2 regions of the Pseudoduganella dura genome follow, and region 1 is predicted to be linked to the other one. Evidence: predicted binding sites of a transcription regulator. Region 1 holds the regulator's gene; the other holds the start of a gene.
What was found. Region 1 encodes LexA, which represses DNA repair genes until DNA is damaged. Its sites were predicted from a motif close to ACTGTATNNNNATACAGT; they were not measured.
Positions count from the first base shown of each region.

Region 1 (4,560 bases):
GAATTTGAACGCGGTTTCCAGTTCCACCAGAGTGTCGTTGTCGCACTCGATGTTCAGGCAGATGTAGTGTGCCTTGGCCAGTTTCTGGATCGAGTAAGCCATTTGACGGCGGCCCCAATCTTCGACGCGGTGGACATTACCGCCGCGCGAGGTCACGCTGGCTTTGTAACGTTCGATCATCGCGGGCACTTGCTCGCTTTGGTCCGGATGGACGATAAATACGATTTCGTAGTGACGCATGCAAACTCCCTTAAGGACTGTGTTGATAGCCCACCCCGGCGTCAAGACGGGTGTGGGAAGAGGTAAGCCCGCTAGCATAGCAGGGATTTTGGACAATTGCTAGTTACCGCCTGGCCATCCCGGCTGGCCGTCGCAGCTGCCCCCCGCCGGCAATGTTGCTTCAAAACCAGGCTAAACGCCGCCTTTAAAGAAATATTTCGGCGAAAGCACGGTTTACCCTTGCATTCGCGCGAGTACTGTACAAAAATACAGACTGTCTATATCCACAGCTATCGCATCATGATCAAGCTCACTGCAAGGCAGGAACAAATTCTCAATCTGATCAGGGATGCCATCACCACCACCGGCTTCCCGCCGACCCGTGCGGAAATCGCCGCCGAGTTGGGCTTCAAATCGGCCAATGCGGCCGAGGAACACCTGAAGGCGCTGGCGCGCAAAGGCGCGATCGAGATCACCGCCGGCACGTCGCGCGGCATCCGCCTGCTGGGGGAGCGCGCGGCGCCGGCCGCGCCCGCCATGTCCGCGCCCATGTCCGCGCCTATGTCCGATTCCCTGCCGCACGTGCCGGCGGCATTGCTGATGCAACTGCCGCTGATCGGCCGCGTGGCCGCCGGTTCGCCGATGCTGGCACAGGAAAACCTGGAAAAGAGCTACAGCGTCGATCCCGCGCTGTTCTCCGCGAAGCCCGATTTCCTGCTGAAGGTGCGCGGCGAGTCGATGCGCGATGTCGGCATCATGGACGGCGACCTGCTGGCCGTGAAGAAGGTGGACAGCGCGAAGAACGGCCAGATCGTGGTCGCCCGCATCGGCAACGAGGTGACGGTGAAGCGCTATCGCCGCACCGGTTCAACGATCGAGCTGCTGCCCGAAAACCCGGATTTCAAGATCATCACGGTGAACCCGGACGATGAGTTCGCGCTCGAAGGCCTGGCGGTCGGCCTGCTGCGCACCTGGCACTGAGTACCTGCCAGGTACCCGGCGCCGGGAAGCTGGCACCGGGAATCAGGTCTGAGAATCCGGTACTGAGCACCAGGCACTGCCTGCCGGGTGCTCAGCGGCCCCTGCTCTCCTCTTGCGCGCCTGCCTGCCCCGTGGGCCGCACCGCCACCTTGCCGTTGGCCAGGTCCACGTACACGGCACGCTGTCCGAAAAAGTCCGCGCCCACGATGCCATCCGGCTGGAAGAATTCCGGCAGCGGCATCAGGTAGGGCTTGACCGCACCTCCTCCCGGCAGCGCCAGCGACACTGTCCGGCAAGGCTTTCCTGGCCCGAACAGGTCGCATGGCGCCGTGTCGTCCTTCTGTGCCTGCACCGATTGCGGCTTGACCAGCGAGATGCTGGCGGCCGAATCGAACACCAGCCGGTAGCTCGCCCGGCCGTTCGACAATGTCGTGACGATACCCTCGTGGACCTTCTCATGGGGCAGCGCCTGCCAGCCCGGTCCCGCGTCGAGCGGCGCGCCGAAGCGCAGCGTGCGCGCCGACTGGTCGTAGACGAACGGCTGCTGCGCGAACAGGCCCAGGCCGATTACCGAATGCGGCGGCGGGCCCGCCTCCTTGCCGATGTTCAGGCCCCACGCCTCATACGATACGCCGGTCACCTCGCCGAACGCCACGCCGTTGATGACGAGGTCGGGAATCACGAACTCTTCTTCCTCGCGCACCTTGCCGGCCAGGTCGGCGCTGCGCTGCTTGCGCCCGGTAAGCCGCAGGCCGGGGATCTTCGCCATCACGTCGCGCGTCAGGTGCACGGTGCGGCTCGATCCGATGTCGAACGTGAACGGGAACGTGGCGCCGTCGATCGTCAGCTGCGCGACCGGGATGCCCTTTTCCAGGGCCAGCGGCACCGATACCCCGGCATGCGCAGCGGTGCACAGCGATGCGGCGGCCAGCAAGACCGCCGCACCGCGGCAGCGGTGCATCATGCGTCCAGCGCCTGCCGGAAATCGTCGACCAGATCGAGGGTATCCTCGATGCCCACCGACACGCGGATCAGCGATTCGGCGATACCCATCGATGCGCGGCGCTCGGCACCCATCTCGTAGAAGATCGTGTGCGCGACGGGAATCACCAGCGTGCGCGTATCGCCCAGGTTCGATGCCGGCACGGCGACCTTCAGGCGGTTGAGGTAGTCGAAGCAGTCGATGCCGTCGCGCAGCTCGAAGCTGAACAGCGAGCCGTAGGCTTTGAACAGGTCCGTTGCGATGGCATGCTGCGGGTGCGACGGCAGGCCCGGATAGTGCACGGCGGCCACGCGCGGATCGGCCGCCAGCATCTCGGCCAGCGCGCGGGCGTTGGCGCAGGTGCGCTCCATGCGCAGCGCCAGCGTCTCGGCGCCCACGGCAATGTGGTGCGCCGCCTCCGGGCCGAGCGAGGCGCCGAAGTCGCGCAGCCCCTTGGCGCGGATCTGCGTGATGCCCCACATCGCGGGCGCGGCCTTCTTGTAATTCTCGAAGATGTTCGGGAAGCGGCCCCAGTCGTAGGCGCCGGTATCGGTCAGGCTGCCACCCAGCGCGTTGCCGTGGCCGGCGATCGATTTCGTCAGCGAATTGATGACGATGCCCGCGCCCACCGCTTTCGGGAGGAACAGGTAAGGCGTGGTCATCGTGTTGTCGACGATGTACAGGATGCCCTTTTCGGCGCAGAGCTCGCCGATGCGCCGCAGGTCGGCGATCTGCGTGCGCGGATTGGCGATGGTCTCGACGAACACGATGCGCGTGTTGTCGCGGATGGCGGCGGCCACGTTGGCGACATCGGTCGCATCGACGAAATCGACGCCCACGCCCTGCCCGGCCACCGTCTGCCACAGCGAATTCGTGTTCCCGAACAGGAACGACGACGACACCACGTGGTCCCCGGCGCGCAACAGCGACTGGAACACGGCGCCGATCGCCGCCATGCCGGTGGCGAAGCACAGGGTGGCCACTCCGCCTTCCATCTTGTTCACTTTTTCTTCCAGCGCCGACACCGTGGGGTTGCCCTGGCGGCCGTAACGGAAGCCCGGCTCGCGGCCCTGGAATACCGAGGCCAGCTGGCGCGCATCGGTATAGCCGAACGCAACGGACGTATGGACGGGCTTGTGCAGCGATCCCTGCTCGATGGTCTTCTGGCGGTCGCCATGCAGGATCGTGGTGGTGAAACCGTAGTTTTTCTTGTCGTTCATTTGGTCACAGAAAAAAAAGGGCTCCGCGAGGAGCCCGAGATTCACGCTTCGGTCGTGGCCGCGTTCAGGTTCAGCTGGGTGCGCGCGGCATCCTCGACTTTCGCCTTGGGATTGTGGCGCGCATGCTCGATGCGGTCCAGGTAATCCGCCGACACATCGCCGGTGATGTACTTGCCGTCGAAGCAGGATGCCTCGAAGCTCGTCAGTGCCGGATTGACGTCGGAAATTGCCCGCTTCAGGTCGTCCAGGTCCTGGTACACCAGCGCATCGGCCGTGATTTCCTTGCACACTTCGTCGACGGTGCGGCCGTGGGCGATCAGTTCGTCGCGGGTCGGCATGTCGATGCCGTACACGTTCGGGTACAGCACCGGCGGCGCGGCGGAAGCGAAGATCACCTTCTTCGCGCCCGAATCGCGCGCCATCTGCACGATCTCGCGGCTGGTGGTGCCGCGCACGATCGAATCGTCGACCAGCAGCACGTTCTTGCCCTTGAACTCGTCGCCGATCGCGTTCAGCTTCTGGCGCACCGATTTCTTGCGCAGCGCCTGGCCCGGCATGATGAAGGTGCGGCCGATGTAGCGGTTCTTGATGAAGCCTTCGCGGTACTCCTTGCCAAGGCGCAACGCCAGCTGGATTGCCGCCGGACGCGACGAATCGGGGATCGGCATCACGACATCGATGTCGTCCGCCAGGCCTTCGCGCTTGATCTTGTCGGCCAGGTATTCGCCCATCTTCAGGCGGGTGCTGTAGACGGACGCGCCGTCGATCACGGAATCGGGCCGCGCCAGGTACACGTATTCGAACACGCACGGGTTCAGCGACGGGTTGTCGGCGCAGATGCGGCTGTGCAGCTTGTGGTCGGCATCGATGAACACGGCCTCGCCCGGCAACACATCGCGCACGAAGCGGAATCCGGCGCCTTCCAGCGCCACCGATTCGGACGCCAGCATGTACTCGGTACCGCTTTCAGTCTCGACGATGCCGAGGCACAGCGGGCGGATGCCGTGTGGATCGCGGAAGCCCAGCAGGCCCACGTTGGCGATCTGCGCCACGGCCGCATAGCCCCCCTTCACCCGGCGGATCAGCACCGTCACGGCATCGAACAGCGTGCCGGGATCGAGCGAATAGCCGGTGGTCGCCTTCTGGATTTCATGCGCC
Region 1 covers NZ_WNWM01000002.1:4,759,382-4,763,941, reverse strand. The annotation lists gene rpsF (30S ribosomal protein S6) at 1-240, opposite strand, end outside; gene lexA (transcriptional repressor LexA) at 520-1,200, shown strand; gene GJV26_RS20805 (pepsin/retropepsin-like aspartic protease family protein) at 1,292-2,164, opposite strand; gene GJV26_RS20800 (cystathionine gamma-synthase family protein) at 2,161-3,402, opposite strand; gene purF (amidophosphoribosyltransferase) at 3,444-4,560, opposite strand, start outside.

Region 2 (4,560 bases), 1.0 Mb from region 1:
AGGTCGATACGGTAATTGAACGACGCCGGCACCCAGTCGCGCACGGCGTTGCATGCCACCTCGGCCAGGTCGAGCGGCTCGAACGCGGTGCCGGCCTGCGGCTGGTTTTCCGCCCGTGCCAGTGCCAGCAGCTGGTTGACGAGGCGGGTGGCGGCCTCGGAGCTTTTCGCCAACTGCTCCAGCGAGCGGTGGATCTCCTGCTGGTCGGTCTGGCGCAGCGCCAGTTCCGACTGCATGCGCATGCCGGCCAGCGGCGTCTTCATCTGGTGCGCCGCATCGGCGATGAAGCGCTTCTGCATTTCGATCGATTGCGACAGCCGTGCCAGCATGTCGTTGAGCGAGCGGACCAGCGGCGTGATTTCTTCCGGCACCTGGTTCGGCGCGATGGGCGACAGGTCGTCGATCGGGCGGGCTCGAATGCGTTCCTGCAGTTCCGCCAGCGGCAGCAGCCCCCGGGAAAGGGCGAACCAGACCAGGGCCAGCACGACCGGCAGGATGATGAACTGCGGCAAGATCACGCCCTTGATGATTTCGTTGGCGAGCTTGGCGCGCTTTTCCAGCGTTTCGGCCATCTGCACCAGCGCCAGGCGCGGCGCGCGGTTGCGGTTTTCTTCCAGGTTCACGTAGGCATAGGCCACGCGGATCGGCGTGCCGTGCAGGATGGCGTTGCGAAAGTGCACGGTGCCGGGCGTTGTCGTCTCGCCGTCAGGCGCCGGGTCGGGGTGGGGCAGGTCGCGGTCGCCGTCGATATAGCGGCCCTGCGGGCCCAGGATCTGGAAATACACGCTGTCGATATCGTCGGCGCGCAGGATGTCGCGCGCGGGGCCGGGCAGGCCCGCGGTCAGGCGGGTCACGCCGTTGACCTCGCGCACCTGCTGCGCCAGCACGGTGACCGAATCCTCCAGCGCATGGTCGAACGGCTGGTTGGCGATCGATTTCGCCACGAGATAGGTGATGGCGATGCTCATCGGCCACAGTATCAGCAGCGGGGCCAGCATCCAGTCGAGGATTTCGCCGAACAGCGAATGCTGGATGTCGCCTTCGTCCTCGAGCGCCGGGCTCCACGCCGCATCGGACGGGCCGGCGTCGGCGGCCGACCTGTCGGTCGGCCCGTTCACTTCGTTTCGGCCGCGGCGGCGCCGGGATATTTCTCGAGACAGTAGCCGAGGCCGCGCACGGTGGCGATGCGCACGCCGCCCACTTCGATCTTCTTGCGGAGCCGGTGCACGTAGACCTCGATCGCGTTGTTGCTCACTTCCTCGCCCCATTCGCACAGGTGATCGACCAGCTGCTCCTTCGACACGAGGCGGCCGGCGCGGGCCAGCAGGATCTCGAGCAGGCCCAGCTCGCGGGCGGACAGGTCGAGCATCTGTTCGTTGATATAGGCGCTGCGGCCCACCTGGTCGTAGGTGAGCGGGCCATGCTTGACCACGGTGGAGCCGCCGCCCTGGCCGCGGCGGGTCAGCGCCCGTACCCGCGCCTCCAGTTCGGACAGCGCGAACGGCTTGGCCATGTAATCGTCGGCGCCCAGGTCGAGGCCAGTTACGCGTTGTTCCACGGAATCGGCCGCCGTGAGGATCAGCACCGGCAGCAGCGACGCGCGGGCGCGCAGCCGGCGCAATACTTCGAGCCCGGGCAACTTAGGCAGGCCCAGGTCCAGGATCAGCAGGTCGAACTCCTGCGTCGACAGGGCGGTATCGGCTTCCTGCCCGTTCTTCACGCAGTCGATGGCATAGCCGGACTGGCGCAGAGAGCGCGTCAGGCCGTCGGCCAGGACACTGTCATCTTCGGCTAGTAAAATACGCATGTTGGCAATCGGGCATGGGTGGCTATTTCATTGTACTCAATGTGCGACGCCCATTGGCAAAGCGCTGTAAAAGCACTGTGGCGGCATCACCTGGGGCATCGCTTGCACATCACTTAGCGCTTGCAAAAACCACTGGATGCATATACAGTACTGCCTGTACCAACAGGAATCTCTGAATCGATAAAGGCGAAGACATCATGGACGACAAGAAAGCGGCAGTACCTGCATCCGAAAAAGCCAAGGCGCTGGCCGCGGCACTGGCACAGATTGAAAAGCAGTTCGGCAAGGGCTCCGTCATGCGCATGGACGCAAGCGCCCCGCTGGAAGAAGTCCAGACCGTGTCTACCGGCTCGCTGGGCCTGGATATCGCGCTCGGCGTCGGCGGCCTGCCGCGTGGCCGCGTGGTCGAGATCTACGGTCCGGAATCGTCCGGTAAAACCACGCTCACATTGCAGACCATTGCAGAAATGCAAAAGATCGGCGGCACCTGCGCGTTCATCGACGCGGAACACGCGCTGGACGTGACCTATGCGCAAAAGCTGGGTGTCAACCTGCACGAGCTGCTGATTTCGCAGCCGGACACGGGCGAACAGGCCCTGGAAATCTGCGATGCGCTGGTGCGTTCCGGCTCCGTGGACATGATCGTGATCGACTCGGTGGCGGCGCTGACGCCACGCGCCGAGATCGAAGGCGACATGGGCGACTCGCTGCCGGGCCTGCAGGCACGCCTGATGTCCCAGGCGCTGCGCAAGCTGACCGGCACGATCAACCGTACCAACACGCTGGTCATCTTCATCAACCAGATCCGCATGAAGATCGGCGTGATGTTCGGCAGCCCGGAAACCACCACCGGCGGTAACGCGCTGAAGTTCTACGCCTCCGTGCGCCTGGACATCCGCCGTACCGGCTCGATCAAGTCGGGCGACGAAGTGATCGGTAACGAAACGAAGGTGAAGGTCGTCAAGAACAAGATCGCGCCGCCGTTCAAGGAAGCGCACTTCGACATCCTGTATGGCGAAGGCACGTCCCGCGAAGGCGAGATCATCGACCTGGGCGTGGAAGCGAAGATCGTCGAGAAGTCCGGCTCGTGGTACAGCTACGGCGGCGAGCGCATCGGCCAGGGCAAGGACAATGCCCGCACCTACCTGCGCGAGCGTCCGGCGCTGGCCCGCGAGATCGAGAACAAGGTTCGCGTCTCGCTGGGTGTGCGCGAGCTGCAGTCGGCCGAAAGCGAAGCCGTGCCGGCGAAGCTGAAGGCTGTCGAGTAAGCTTGCCGACGCCCCGAACTGATCCCCTGGTCTCGTAACGAGGCTCTCATCGCCACCGACCGCTTTGCGGCGGTGGCGATGTTTTTTTATACTGGCCGCGCTTTATCAACCATAACGCTTTTCATCACCAACCATACCGATGCGCGCACCACCTCCCAGCCTGAAAGCCCGCGCACTGCGCCTGCTGTCCACCCGCGAGCACAGCCGCCTGGAGCTGGCCCGCAAGCTGGCGCGCCACGCGGAAGAGGGCGACGATATCGATGCGCTGCTCGACTGGCTGGAAAAGAACCGCTGGCTGTCGGAAGAGCGCTTTTCCGAATCGCTGATCCACCGGCGCTCGGCCCGTTACGGCAACAGCCGCATCCTGGCCGAACTGCAAAGTCATGGCGTGAAGGGCGAGGCGCTGCAGGAATTGAAGGCCGGGCTGGCCGAGGATGAAGTGGCGCGCTGCTGCGAAGTCTGGAACCGCAAGTTCCGCGGCAAGGTCGCCGAGGATGCCGAGGAGCGCGGCAAGCAGATGCGCTTCCTGATCGGGCGCGGCTTTTCGCAAAAGGCCGTGCGCGCGGCGATGAAGGGCTACGACCCGGATGATGACTTTGGAAATATCTGATATTCACGCAGTGAAGAGCAGCCCGCGGGCTGCTTTTTTGTTGCCTTGGAATCGCTGGAAAATCGGTGACAGGCTCCGATTCTTTTGAAATGTTTCCTGAAAACGGGAGCCTGTCACCGGTTTTTTTCGTCCGGCGGGCAGCGTGGCAGCCCGCCGGCGGCCGCAGTCGTACGATCACTTTGCTATCCAGTGCCTGAACGGTGTGCTACACTTTTGTGGTTTTATGCAGCACCGCGGGTGCGGTGGTTGTCCGTAGAAGCTGCGGCAACGTACGAATTCAGTACATGGCTGCTTACTAATTTGGCCGCGCGAGCGGCATCGGTGTTATGTCTCTGTCAAATCCTATCGAGAGTGCGCTTTCCCCACTGCGCGCCATGGACATCCAGGCGTTCGCGCGCGGGGATGCACCGTGGGATTGCGACCCCCATGACGCCGACATCTCAGTCAACGACACCCTGCTGGCTTCCATGATTCCGGTTGCCGCCAGCGCCACGCACCCGCAGAAAAACCGTCTCCGCCCGATTGCCACGCCATCTTCATCGATGACGCGCCGATGGCCCGGTAACGACCCACGCTGGGCGGCGCACGCCGCCGCCACAGCCCAGGTGCCGCACGACTGAAGCAGCAGCAACATCCAACCCATTTCAAATTCAGCATCAGAAGGGAAGCCAGCATGAAGATCCATGAGTATCAAGGCAAAGAAATCCTCCGGAAGTTCGGAGTGACGGTTCCGCGCGGCATTCCGTGCCTGTCCGTGGACGAAGCAGTGAAAGCTGCCGAGACCCTGGGCGGCTCGGTATGGGTGGTCAAGGCGCAGATCCACGCCGGTGGCCGTGGCAAGGGCGGCGGCGTGAAGGTCGCCAAGTCGCTGGAAC
Region 2 covers NZ_WNWM01000002.1:3,739,286-3,743,845, forward strand. The annotation lists gene GJV26_RS16380 (sensor histidine kinase) at 1-1,118, opposite strand, end outside; gene GJV26_RS16385 (response regulator) at 1,115-1,807, opposite strand; gene recA (recombinase RecA) at 2,005-3,075, shown strand; gene recX (recombination regulator RecX) at 3,215-3,685, shown strand; gene GJV26_RS16400 (hypothetical protein) at 4,060-4,305, shown strand; gene sucC (ADP-forming succinate--CoA ligase subunit beta) at 4,359-4,560, shown strand, end outside.
Region 2: a site for LexA is predicted at 1,939-1,956, ahead of recA (recombinase RecA). Genes of this name have one in related genera too.